Regions from separate parts of the Ottowia sp. VDI28 genome, predicted to be linked through region 2. Evidence: predicted binding sites of a transcription regulator. Region 2 holds the regulator's gene; the other holds the start of a gene.
What was found. Region 2 encodes FNR, which switches genes on or off when oxygen is low (the NO sensors DNR and NnrR bind a similar motif). Its sites were predicted from a motif close to TTGATNNNNATCAA; they were not measured.
Positions count from the first base shown of each region.

Region 1: a site for FNR is predicted at 3,568-3,581, ahead of WJU18_RS20670 (universal stress protein). Genes of this name have one in related genera too.

Region 1 is NZ_CP149820.1:4,337,708-4,342,989, forward strand. It holds gene bktB (beta-ketothiolase BktB) at 1-741, shown strand, start outside; gene WJU18_RS20660 (LysR substrate-binding domain-containing protein) at 768-1,667, opposite strand; gene WJU18_RS20665 (MFS transporter) at 1,820-3,013, shown strand; gene WJU18_RS20670 (universal stress protein) at 3,054-3,506, opposite strand; gene WJU18_RS20675 (LysR substrate-binding domain-containing protein) at 3,895-4,797, opposite strand; gene WJU18_RS20680 (SDR family oxidoreductase) at 4,920-5,282, shown strand, end outside.
Region 2 is NZ_CP149820.1:2,925,230-2,930,511, reverse strand. It holds gene WJU18_RS14005 (sulfite exporter TauE/SafE family protein) at 1-594, opposite strand, end outside; partial or broken gene hemN (oxygen-independent coproporphyrinogen III oxidase) at 657-2,038, opposite strand; gene fnr (fumarate/nitrate reduction transcriptional regulator Fnr) at 2,249-2,959, shown strand; gene WJU18_RS13990 (DUF1178 family protein) at 3,021-3,500, opposite strand; gene WJU18_RS13985 (NUDIX domain-containing protein) at 3,504-4,091, opposite strand; gene WJU18_RS13980 (DUF2818 family protein) at 4,172-4,474, opposite strand; gene nuoN (NADH-quinone oxidoreductase subunit NuoN) at 4,500-5,282, opposite strand, start outside.

The DNA of each region.
Region 1 (5,282 bases), 1.4 Mb from region 2:
CTGCACGACCCTTTCCACAACATCCACATGGGTGTCACGGCCGAAAACGTGGCTGTCGAACACCAGATCAGCCGTGAAGCTCAGGATGCCCTGGCGCTGGAAAGCCACCGCCGCGCCGAGCAGGCCTGGGCCGAGAACCGTTTCGCCGGCCAGATCGTGCCCGTCATGCTCAAGACCCGCAAGGGTGAAGTCGCCTTCGAGAAAGACGAGCATTTCCGCGCTGGCGCCAAGCTGGAAGACTTCCAGAAAATGAAGCCCGTATTCCTGAAGGAAAACGGCACGGTGACCGCCGCCAATGCCAGCGGCATCAATGATGCCGCTGCCGCTGTGCTGCTGATGGAAGCAGGTGCTGCCAAGGCGCGTGGCGCCAAGCCCCTTGCCCGCCTGGTCGGCTATGCGCACGCTGGCGTGGAGCCCAAGACCATGGGCATCGGCCCCGTGCCGGCCACGCAGATGCTGCTCAAGAAGCTGGGCATGAAGATCGACCAGATGGACGTCATCGAGGCCAACGAGGCCTTCGCCGCCCAGGCTTGCGCCGTGACCAAGGGCTTGGGCGCAGATCCGGCCAAGGTCAACCCCAACGGTTCAGGCATCTCCCTCGGCCACCCGATTGGCGCCACCGGCGCGCTGATCACCGTGAAAGCGCTTTATGAGCTGCAGCGCACTCAGGGCAAGTATGCGCTGGTGACCATGTGCATCGGCGGCGGCCAGGGTATTGCCGCGATCTTCGAGCGCATGTAAATCGGCTCAGGCCATTTTGGCTACGGCTACGGTTCCGTGGCGGCTGGCGCATTCGGCGACAGCCGCTCGGCCAGAGCGTCGATAAAAAAACGCACCTTCGCGGGCACCAGATGGCGGCTGGCATACACCGCCCAGATCGTGAGCGGTTCAAGGGCAGCGTCGCTCAATGCGATCTCGCGCAGCGCACCGCGCGCGAGATCAGCTTCCACGTCCCAGCGGGACAGGCAAGCAATGCCAAGCCCGCCAAGGCAGGCTTCGTGCAGCGCATCGATCGAGTTGGCCGTGAAGCGCCCGCCCACTCTGATCATGCGGCTTTCCTGCGCTGTACGAAAGGCCCAATGCATCGCAGCGCTGCTGGTCAGGCATTCATGACACTGAAGATCCGCCAGTGACACCGGTAAGCTGTACTGGTCGGCATAAGCTGGCGATGCCACGAGAATCCGCGGGTTGTCGGCAATGCGCCGCGCGATCAGGTTGCTGTCCGGCAGTTCGGCAATCCGGATGGCGACATCCATGCCCTCGGCCACGATGTCGATCACCGTATCAGTCAGCTTCAGATCGACCTGCATGGCGGGCCAGGTCCGCATGAAGCGGACGATCATGGGCGCGACGACCTGACGCCCGAATGCCAGCGAAGCGCTCACCCGCAACAAGCCCGCGGGCTGAGCCTCTCCGCCTCGGACGCTCGCCAAGGCCGCCGCCCTCTCTTCGAGCAGCGTCTTCGCGTGCGGCAGAAAGGAGAGGCCATCATCGGTGAGGGAAAGCGACCGGGTCGTGCGGTACAGCAGCCGCACGCCCAACTCCTCCTCCAGCGCGGAAATCAGCCGCGTGGCCTTCATGGGGGAAAGCCTAAGCCGGCGCGCCGCCGCCGCCAAGCTCCCCGCGGAGGTTGTTTCGACCAGCAGCGTCAGAGCATCAAAATCCATTACATCAAATATTGATATAGTCGAATATCATTTTCATACACTATATCTTTTTTAGATTAACCCGTATCTTCTGGTCATCCCCAACATTCACGCATCCAGCCCTCTTGCCTCCCGCGCCAGCGTGAAGGCCATATATCCAGGAGATTTTCGACATGTCAGACCAGCACGCCGCCACCAATAGCGCGAATTCCGGAACCCGCCTCGGCCTTGCCTCGACTTTCGCCATGGCCGGCGCCGCGGGCATCGGGGTGGCGAACATTTACTACAGCCAACCCATGCTGGCAATCATCCAGCAGGATCTGCCAGGCAAGCTTTCCGGGGCGATCCCGACGGCAACCCAACTCGGGTATGCGCTGGGGTTGTTCACGCTGGTTCCGCTTGGCGATCTCGTCGAACGCCGCCGCCTGATCGTTGCGCAGTTCGCGCTGCTATCGGTGGTGCTCTGCTTTGCAGCCATCGCGCCGAACGCGCTGTTCCTACTGCTGGCCTCGCTGGTCATCGGTCTGCTGTCCACGGTGGCACAGCAAATCGTGCCCTTCGCCGCGCATCTGGCCTCACCCGCGCGCCGCGGCGCCACGGTCGGCACGGTCATGGCGGGTTTGCTCACAGGCATCCTGCTGAGCCGCACGCTCGCGGGATTCGTCGCCGCCCACGCCGGATGGCGGGAGATGTTCTGGCTGGCCGTGCCGATTGCCCTCGCGGCCGCCGCGCTCATGGGCGTACTCCTGCCACGCAGCGCGCCGGAAGAAAAGATGGCGTATGGTCAATTGCTGCGTTCCATCGGAGCTCTGTGGGCTGAATTTCCGGCATTGCGCCTGGCTGCATTGACACAAGCTGCGCTGTTCGCGGCCTTCTCGGTGTTCTGGACCGTGCTGGCATTCCGCCTCGAAGAGCCGGCCTTCGGCATGGGCGCGGACATCGCCGGCCTGTTCGGCCTGCTCGGCACGGTAGGTATTCTCGCGGCCCCGATCGCCGGACGTTTCGCCGACAAGCGCGGGCCGGCAGGCGCGGTAGTGCTGGGCACCGCCGTGACCCTCGCGGGCTGGATCACGCTCGGCGCTTGGGGGACGGTGATCGGCATGATGGTCGGCGTCATCCTGCTCGACTTCGGCATGCAGGGTGCGCTGGTCTCGAACCAGCACATCGTGTTCTCGCTGCGCCCTGTTGCTCGCGCTCGCCTCAACACGGTGCTGATGGGGGCGATGTTCCTGGGTGGCGCGCTTGGTTCCGCCACGTCCATGCTGGCCTGGAGCAATGGCGGGTGGGTGGCGGTCAGTGCCTTGGGCATCGGCTTCTCGGCCGCCGCCACCCTTCTTCAGCTCAAAGCCAGACGCCAGCGCACGTAATCTTCGCTCAAGCGTGCGCCTGGAACGTATCTACGATCGCTTAAACCTTCACTTCACAGTTGCGCACCACCAGCGTGGTGATCTTGGAGTGCGAGAGCACGCTTTGCGTCACGCTGCCGAGCACCAGCTTCTCCAGCCCGCGGCGGCCATGCGAGCCCATCACGATCAGATCCGCGCCAGCGGCATCGGAAGCCTCCAGAACGCCCCGCCAGATGGCATGTGATTCGACCACGCGCGACTCAGCCTGAACGCCTTGCGCGGCCATGCGTTCGCTCGCGGTCTTGATGGCGGTGTTGGCCTCCGCAGTGGCAGCGGTCAGGTATTGATCCTGCCCATACGCAAAATCAGCCCCCACACCGGTAAAAGGATAGGGATCAATCACGTAGATGATGGTGACGGCGCTGTCGAATGCCTTGGCCAGGCCAATGGCCTTGTCCACAGCGGCCAATGCAGTGGTCGAGCCGTCCACTGGAACCAGAATGTGCTTGAACATGATGTGCTCCTTTCACTGACTGATGAGATGACCTATTGTGTTCCTCTAGCCGGCCGTTTGCTTGATACAGATCAATTCTTAGAACATGGACACGTTCTTACGCTCAAACACTCACCGGATCAAGTAAATCTTCGGCACGCGGGATGAGGGTGTGTCATCAATTAATTCCCCCACGCGCTGGCTCGCCCCGGGGATGGATACGCGAAGGTAGGCGCAGGCCGTAGTGATCTACGGTCAAGACTGCCGACAAAGCAGACGCCGCAGGGCGAGCCAGCCCGTAGGATTGCCAAGCCAGGGGGCGCCATGCGTTGTTGTGGCTCGCTTGTGTACACCAGTACACGGCGCTCGCCTAGCCTGGCGCCCCCTGGTTTGGCAACGCGTGGGGGAATTAATTGATGACACACCCTAGCGTCCCCTGCGGACATGCCAGGCTTTTCGCGCACCAATCCCATACTTGGCTCGCAGCCTTTCTCGGAACGGGAGACCGTTTGCGCACGAGAAAGTAATCGGTTTCCATGGCGGCGGCCGTATCCGTCACCCGCACCAACCGCCCAGCCTCCAGATCCGCGGCGACGAAAGGCAGGCATGCCAGAGCCATGCCCTGGCCAGCGAGGGCGGCATCCAATGCCAGCGCCGTCTGATTGAACACCGCCCCCGGCAGCTTGCTGTCGGACTGCAGGAACCTCGGCCAATGGTCGTGGGCATCATGCAAAAGCGGAAGCGCCCGCAACTGCTCAACACTCAAGGGAAGCTTCAATCCGCCTACCAGGTGCGGGCTTGCCACGGCGATCAGTTCCTGGCGAAAGAGCAACCGCGCCTCCAGGTCGGACGGAAACGGCATGCGGGTCAGCCGCACGGCAATATCCACCTGATGGCGGTCGAAATCCGATAGCGCCTCGGTGGCCACGGTGCGCAACTCCACACCGGGCAAGGCCGTATGCAATTCGGCCAGGCGCGGAATCAACAGCTTGGAGGCCACCGTGGGCGTCACGCTGATCGTCACCATGTCTGGCTGCGCCAGGAGCCGGCCTGTTGATTCCGCCAGGGTATCGAAGGCACGGGTCACCTCTGCAAGATAGGCCGCGCCCGGTGGTGTCAAGGCCAACCCACGCGCGAGCCGCTGAAACAAGGCCATGCCCAGATGCGATTCCAAGGCGCGCACCTGCTGCGCAACGGCCCCTTGCGTCACGCCCAACTCATCGGCCGCGGCGCGAAAACTCAGCCTGCGGCCGGAAACCTCAAAGGCGCGCAAGGCATTCAACGGGGGCAGCTTTCGGCGGGATGAAATCATGATTGCGGACGCCACAGGCTAAGACCATAGTTTTTCTACACTCTATCGCATTAATTCATGACGTGAGAATTTTCCACCGAACCCACATAATTGGTCTGACTATCAAGCTATTGGAGATTTTTATGACTGTAGAAAAAGTAGCGCTTATCACCGCGGGTGGTTCTGGCATGGGTGCGGCGGCCGCCCGCAAACTGGCCCATGACGGTTATCGCATTGCCGTGCTTTCCTCGTCGGGCAAAGGCGAAGCACTGGCCAAGGAGTTCGGCGGCGTGGGCGTGACGGGCTCCAACCAGTCGAATGACGACGTGCGGCGGCTCGTTGATCTGGCGATGGAGCGGTGGGGCCGTATCGATGCCCTCGTCAATTCGGCTGGCCATGGCCCGCGCGGGCCTGTCCTCGACATCAGCGACGAGGATTGGCACAAGGGCATGGAGGTTTACTTCCTCGGCGCCGTGCGGCCTACCCGGTTGGTAGCTCCGATCATG
Region 2 (5,282 bases):
CAGCCAGGCGCACGCCCCACTCTCCCTGATACTCGCGGGCAGCCGCAACAGCAGCCAGGGGCCGAGCATCAGCGACACGCTGCTGCCGAGCGCGAAGAGCGCCATGGTGACGGCGCCACCGGCTACGCTGCCGGCCAAAGCGGCCACCATCAAGGCGGAATACAGCAGGCCGCAGGGCATGAAGGCCCAGAGCGCGCCGATTATCAATGGCGCGCTGCGCCCGCGCTTTTGCTGGAAGCCGCGAACCGCCGCCCAGATCCGGCGCGCGCCCTGCTCGATCCATACCGGCTGGCGGGCCTGCACCAGCAGCAGCAGACCAATCACGACGGCCGCCACGTGGAGCAGAGTCCACACAGGACGGATTGCGGCGCTCTGTGTGGTCAGCCAGCCGATGCCTTGCAATGAAGCGGCGGCCAGGCCACCGAGCGTGGCATACCCGATGATGCGCCCAGCCTGGAACAGGCTCATCGCCGAAGTGCTGCGCGCTCCGGCGGTTTGGCCGATACCGGCGCAAGCGGCCCCGCACATGGCAATGCAATGCGGACCGCCGGCCAGTCCCATGCCGAAAGCTGTGAGCGCAAGTGACGTCAGCATATGAATGACGACATTCCGGGTGCTACTCCTCGGAACCTGTTTAAAACGTATCTACGAGCTCGTCAGATGATCTTCGAAAAACGCGCCCGCGTGCGATCGGCTTGCAGGTATTTGTCGAACACCATCGCCACACCCCGCACGAAGAACCACCCCATGGGGGTCACCTCAATACCGGAATCAGACAACTCTACCAGCCCCTGCGCCTGCATGCCGCGCAGCACTTCCAGCTCAGCGGCAAAGGTGCGCTTGAAATCGATGAGGTGCGCGATCTCGATAGCCTCGAAGTGCAAGCGTCCCTGGCACATCAGTGCCATGATGATCGAACGCCGGACCAGATCGTCTCGTGAGACAGCTAGACCCCGGGCCACAGGCAGCAACCCATGGTCGAGCGCGTCCTGATACTCTTCCAGTGTCTTGGCGTTCTGGCTGTAGACCGCGCCTATTTTGCCGATGGCTGATACGCCCAGGCCGATCAGGTCGCAGTCAGGCTGAGTGCTATAGCCCTGGAAATTCCGATGCAACCGGCCCTGCCGCTTGGCGACAGCCAGGGAATCGTTCGGCAACGCGAAGTGGTCCATGCCCACATAGATATACCCTGCCGCCTCGAACGCGGCGAGTGCGCGTGCCAGCATCGCCACTTTGTTGCCGGCCCCCGGCAGATCGATCGCAATGATGCGCCGCTGAGGTTTGAAGCGCTCCGGCAGGTGAGCGTACCCGTAAAGAGCGATGCGATCAGGCCGCAATTCGGCCACTTGCGCCAGCGTGCGATCGAAAGATTCGGGGGTTTGCTTGGGCAAGCCGTAGATCAGATCGACGTTGATCGACTCAAAGCCGATACGCCTGGCCGCCGCCACCAGGGAAAACACTTGCTCCGCGGGCTGGATGCGGTGCACCGCCTTCTGCACGTCTGGATCAAAATCCTGCACTCCGAAGGACAAGCGGTTGAAGCCCAGGCGCGCCAGGGTGCGAAGGCGCTCCTCGTCAATGGTCCGGGGATCGATCTCGATCGAGTACTCCCCCCGGGCACTAGATTGAAATTCTGCCGCAGCATGCCCATCAGCCCGCCCAGCTCGCCGTCATTGAAGAACGTAGGCGTGCCGCCGCCCAGATGCAACTGGCTCACGTTGACCCCGTGGCCGATGCGCTGCACGTGCAGATCGACTTCGCGGCTCAAATAACTCAGATAAGGCGCGCTGCGCTCATGGTGCCTGGTAATGATCTTGTTGCAGGCGCAGTAATAACAAAGCGACTCACAGAACGGAATATGCACATAGAGCGAAAGCGGCAGCGTCATGGCCGCGGGGCCATGGCGCCGCTGCTCCAGGGCCTGCACATAGTCAGCCTGGCCAAACGCCTCCACGAACCGGTCCGCCGTGGGGTAGGATGTGTAGCGCGGGCCAGGCACATCGAAACGCTGGAGCAATTCTGGGGTCACAGTAGTCATTCAGGAGATATCCTCGATAGCAGAGTCGATGGTCGCGCAGGAAAGATGAAATTTCCTTGATCCCGATCAAGAGATGGAGGCCATTGCCGCAAGGTTTGCGGTGGATCAATTCGCTGGGCAGCCTACAATGAGTCATCGCTTTACTACCTCGCCGACCACTTCGCCCACCATCTCGCCCTAGTTCGCCCTAGTGCGCACGCCGACACCACAATGACTCCTCAAGCCATCAAAGTAGCCTGCTCCAACTGCAACCTGCGTGAGTTGTGCATGCCCATGGACTTGTCGGGCAGTGATCTCGACAGGTTGGACGAACTCGTAGCCACTCGGCGCAAAATCCGGCGGGGCGCCTCCCTGTTCTCCAATGGAGAACCCTTTTCAGCGCTCTACGCCATACGCACGGGCTTCTTCAAAACCTGCATTGCTTCCGAAGACGGCCGCGATCAGGTCACAGGTTTTCAAATGGCCGGCGAGATCATCGGCCTCGATGGCATCGTGGACGATCACCATACCTGCGATGCCATTGCGCTGGAAGATGCTGAAGTCTGCGTGATGCCGTTCGACCGCATCGAAGAGCTCTCGCGCGAAGTGCCAGCGCTGCAGAGCCATGTGCACAAGATCATGAGCCGCGAAATCGTGCGCGAACACGGTGTGATGCTGCTGCTTGGCAGCATGCGGGCCGAAGAGCGCCTGGCCACCTTTCTGCTGAATCTGGTGCAGCGGCTACACGCACGAGGCTTTTCGCAGTCGGAACTGATTCTCCGCATGACCCGCGAGGAAATTGGGAGCTACCTGGGCCTCAAGCTGGAAACCGTGAGCCGGGCTTTTTCCAAGTTTGCCGAAGACGGCCTGGTGGAAGTCAAGCAGCGGCATGTGCGTATTCTGAACACCCAGGCGCTGCGAGAAGTGATCACGCCGCAATAGGCCAGGCGGTAGGCCGTCGCAAAACGCCGCCGCAATAGGCCTCTAGTCTCGTCAGCCGGCTTTACTGCAACGTATCCTTGAATCCCGGAGGCACGGGCAGCGGCACGACTGCAATGCCCTCATCCAGCAAGGCTTCGGTTTCCTCTGGAGTAGCTTGGCCTCGGATACCCCGCTCGTCCGACTCCCCATAGTGAATCTTGCGAGCTTCTTCCGCGAAGCGCTCGCCCACGTCTTCGGTGTTGGCCATCACGCGGCGCACCATCTGCATCCAGGCGGCCTGCAGTGAAGCTGGCGGCAGTGCAGCCACCGGTTCAGACGCTCCTGCCCCACCCGGCGAGGCTTGGGAGGGTTCAGCGGTCACAGGCGCCCCGGAAGCGCCCAGGTTCAAACGCGGGGCGCTAGGTAGCTTGCTCACCGAGGTATCGCCGCACATGGGGCACGTCAGTAACTGACTGGATACCTGCTGCTGAAAATCGTCTTCCGAAGCGAACCAGCCCTCGAAAACGTGTCCGTGATGGCACTGAAGATCCAATACCTTCATGACTTAAGCTTCCCGCCATTCGAGCGTCCAGGCGCCAGCCAGGACGTTTTGCAGCCACAGCGCGCCGGTCAGGGTCTTGCCATCCGTGATCTGGCCGTTGCGGCACCAGTCAAGAATTTCTTGCGGCGTGGCGCTGAAAACTTCCAGGAACTCCCCCTCATCCAACTGGGACTTGCCCTCTGAGAGGCCGCGGGCAAACCAGATTTCGATGAACTCGGTGGAATATGAAATACCCGGATGTAATCTCCCTGCACGCGCCCATTGGCGAGCGGTGTAACCGGTCTCTTCCCGCAACTCGCGCTGGGCACATACCAGCGGCGCTTCACCTGCATCGAGTTTGCCGGCGGGAAACTCGATCATGACATTCCCCACCGGATAGCGGTATTGGCGCTCCATCAACACGCGCACGCTCCCGTCCTCGGCTTCGATCAGCGGAATGATCATCACCGCGCCCGGATGAACAATGTATTCGCGGTAGGTTTGCGCGCCATCGGGAAGGCGCACCGTGTCCCGCAAAACCTGCAGGAAGCCGCCACGCAGCACTTCTTCGCTACTGACGCGGGTTTCTTGCAGATGGGGATCGGAGCTCATGGAGGGATTATCCTGGAAGCGATGCTGGCAGGTGCATTCTGCTGCCATTCCATTTGCACGGTCTGGCAGGATTTGCAGGATTACCGGCCCCGCCGAAGCAGGTAGCGGTAGACAAAGCCCGGGAACGCCAAAGTCAGAAACAGCGCTCCCGTGATGGCGTAAAACTGCCACCCCTGCGGCGAAATCTGGCCGGCGCTCTGCTCCAACCCCAGACCAATGCCGCCGATAACGAAGTACCAAAATACCAGTTCAGCCAAGCGCCAAGCCAGCGACTTGCCGCCACGGAGCGGATAGACAGACAGCAGGCGCTGGTTCAGAAACGGCAGATTGGCAGCCACAAAAGCCAGCAGGATCAATAGCCAAATGGCAAAGCTCTGGGACATCCTGTTGAGAGACAGCGAGGCTGCCTTACGTTCCCAGCATTTGCACGATGGCCTTGGCGCACAACGTCATCAATGCGCCCGGAACGATACCAAGCACCAGCACCAAAGCACCATTGATCGACAGCAAGGCACGCATGTCGGCGGGTGCCGTAATAGGCGATGCGCTCACCGGCTCATCAAAGTACATAACCTTGATGACGCGCAGGTAGTAGAAAGCCCCCACCAGCGAGATCAGCACGGCAAACACCGCCAAGCCGATATGAAGCGACTGACCGGTGCTGATAAGCGCTTGCAGCACGGACAACTTGGCCTGGAAGCCCACCAGCGGCGGCAGGCCTGCGAGCGAGAAAAGGCAAATAGCCATGATGCCGGCATACAGCGGGCTGCGCTGGTTGAGACCTGCGAGGTCGACGATCTCTTCGCTTTCGAACCCCTCGCGGGAAAGCAGCAGAATGATCCCGAAGCTCGCCAGCGTCGTCAGTACATAGGTCACCATGTAGAACATGGCCGAGCTATAGGCGTTAGCCGCTGACAGCGCGTTGCCATTGACCACGCCCGACATCAGGCCCAGCAGCACAAAGCCCATCTGAGCGATCGTGGAATAAGCCAGCATGCGCTTCAAATTGGTCTGCGCGATGGCTGCCAGGTTACCCACCAGGAGCGACGCGACGGCCAGCAAACCGAGCATCTGCTGCCAATCGAAGGCCAGTGGCAGAAGCCCTTCGACCAGAAGGCGGATAGCGATGGCGAAAGCCGCGAGCTTCGGTGCGGAGCCGATGGTCAGCGTGACCGCCGTAGGAGCCCCCTG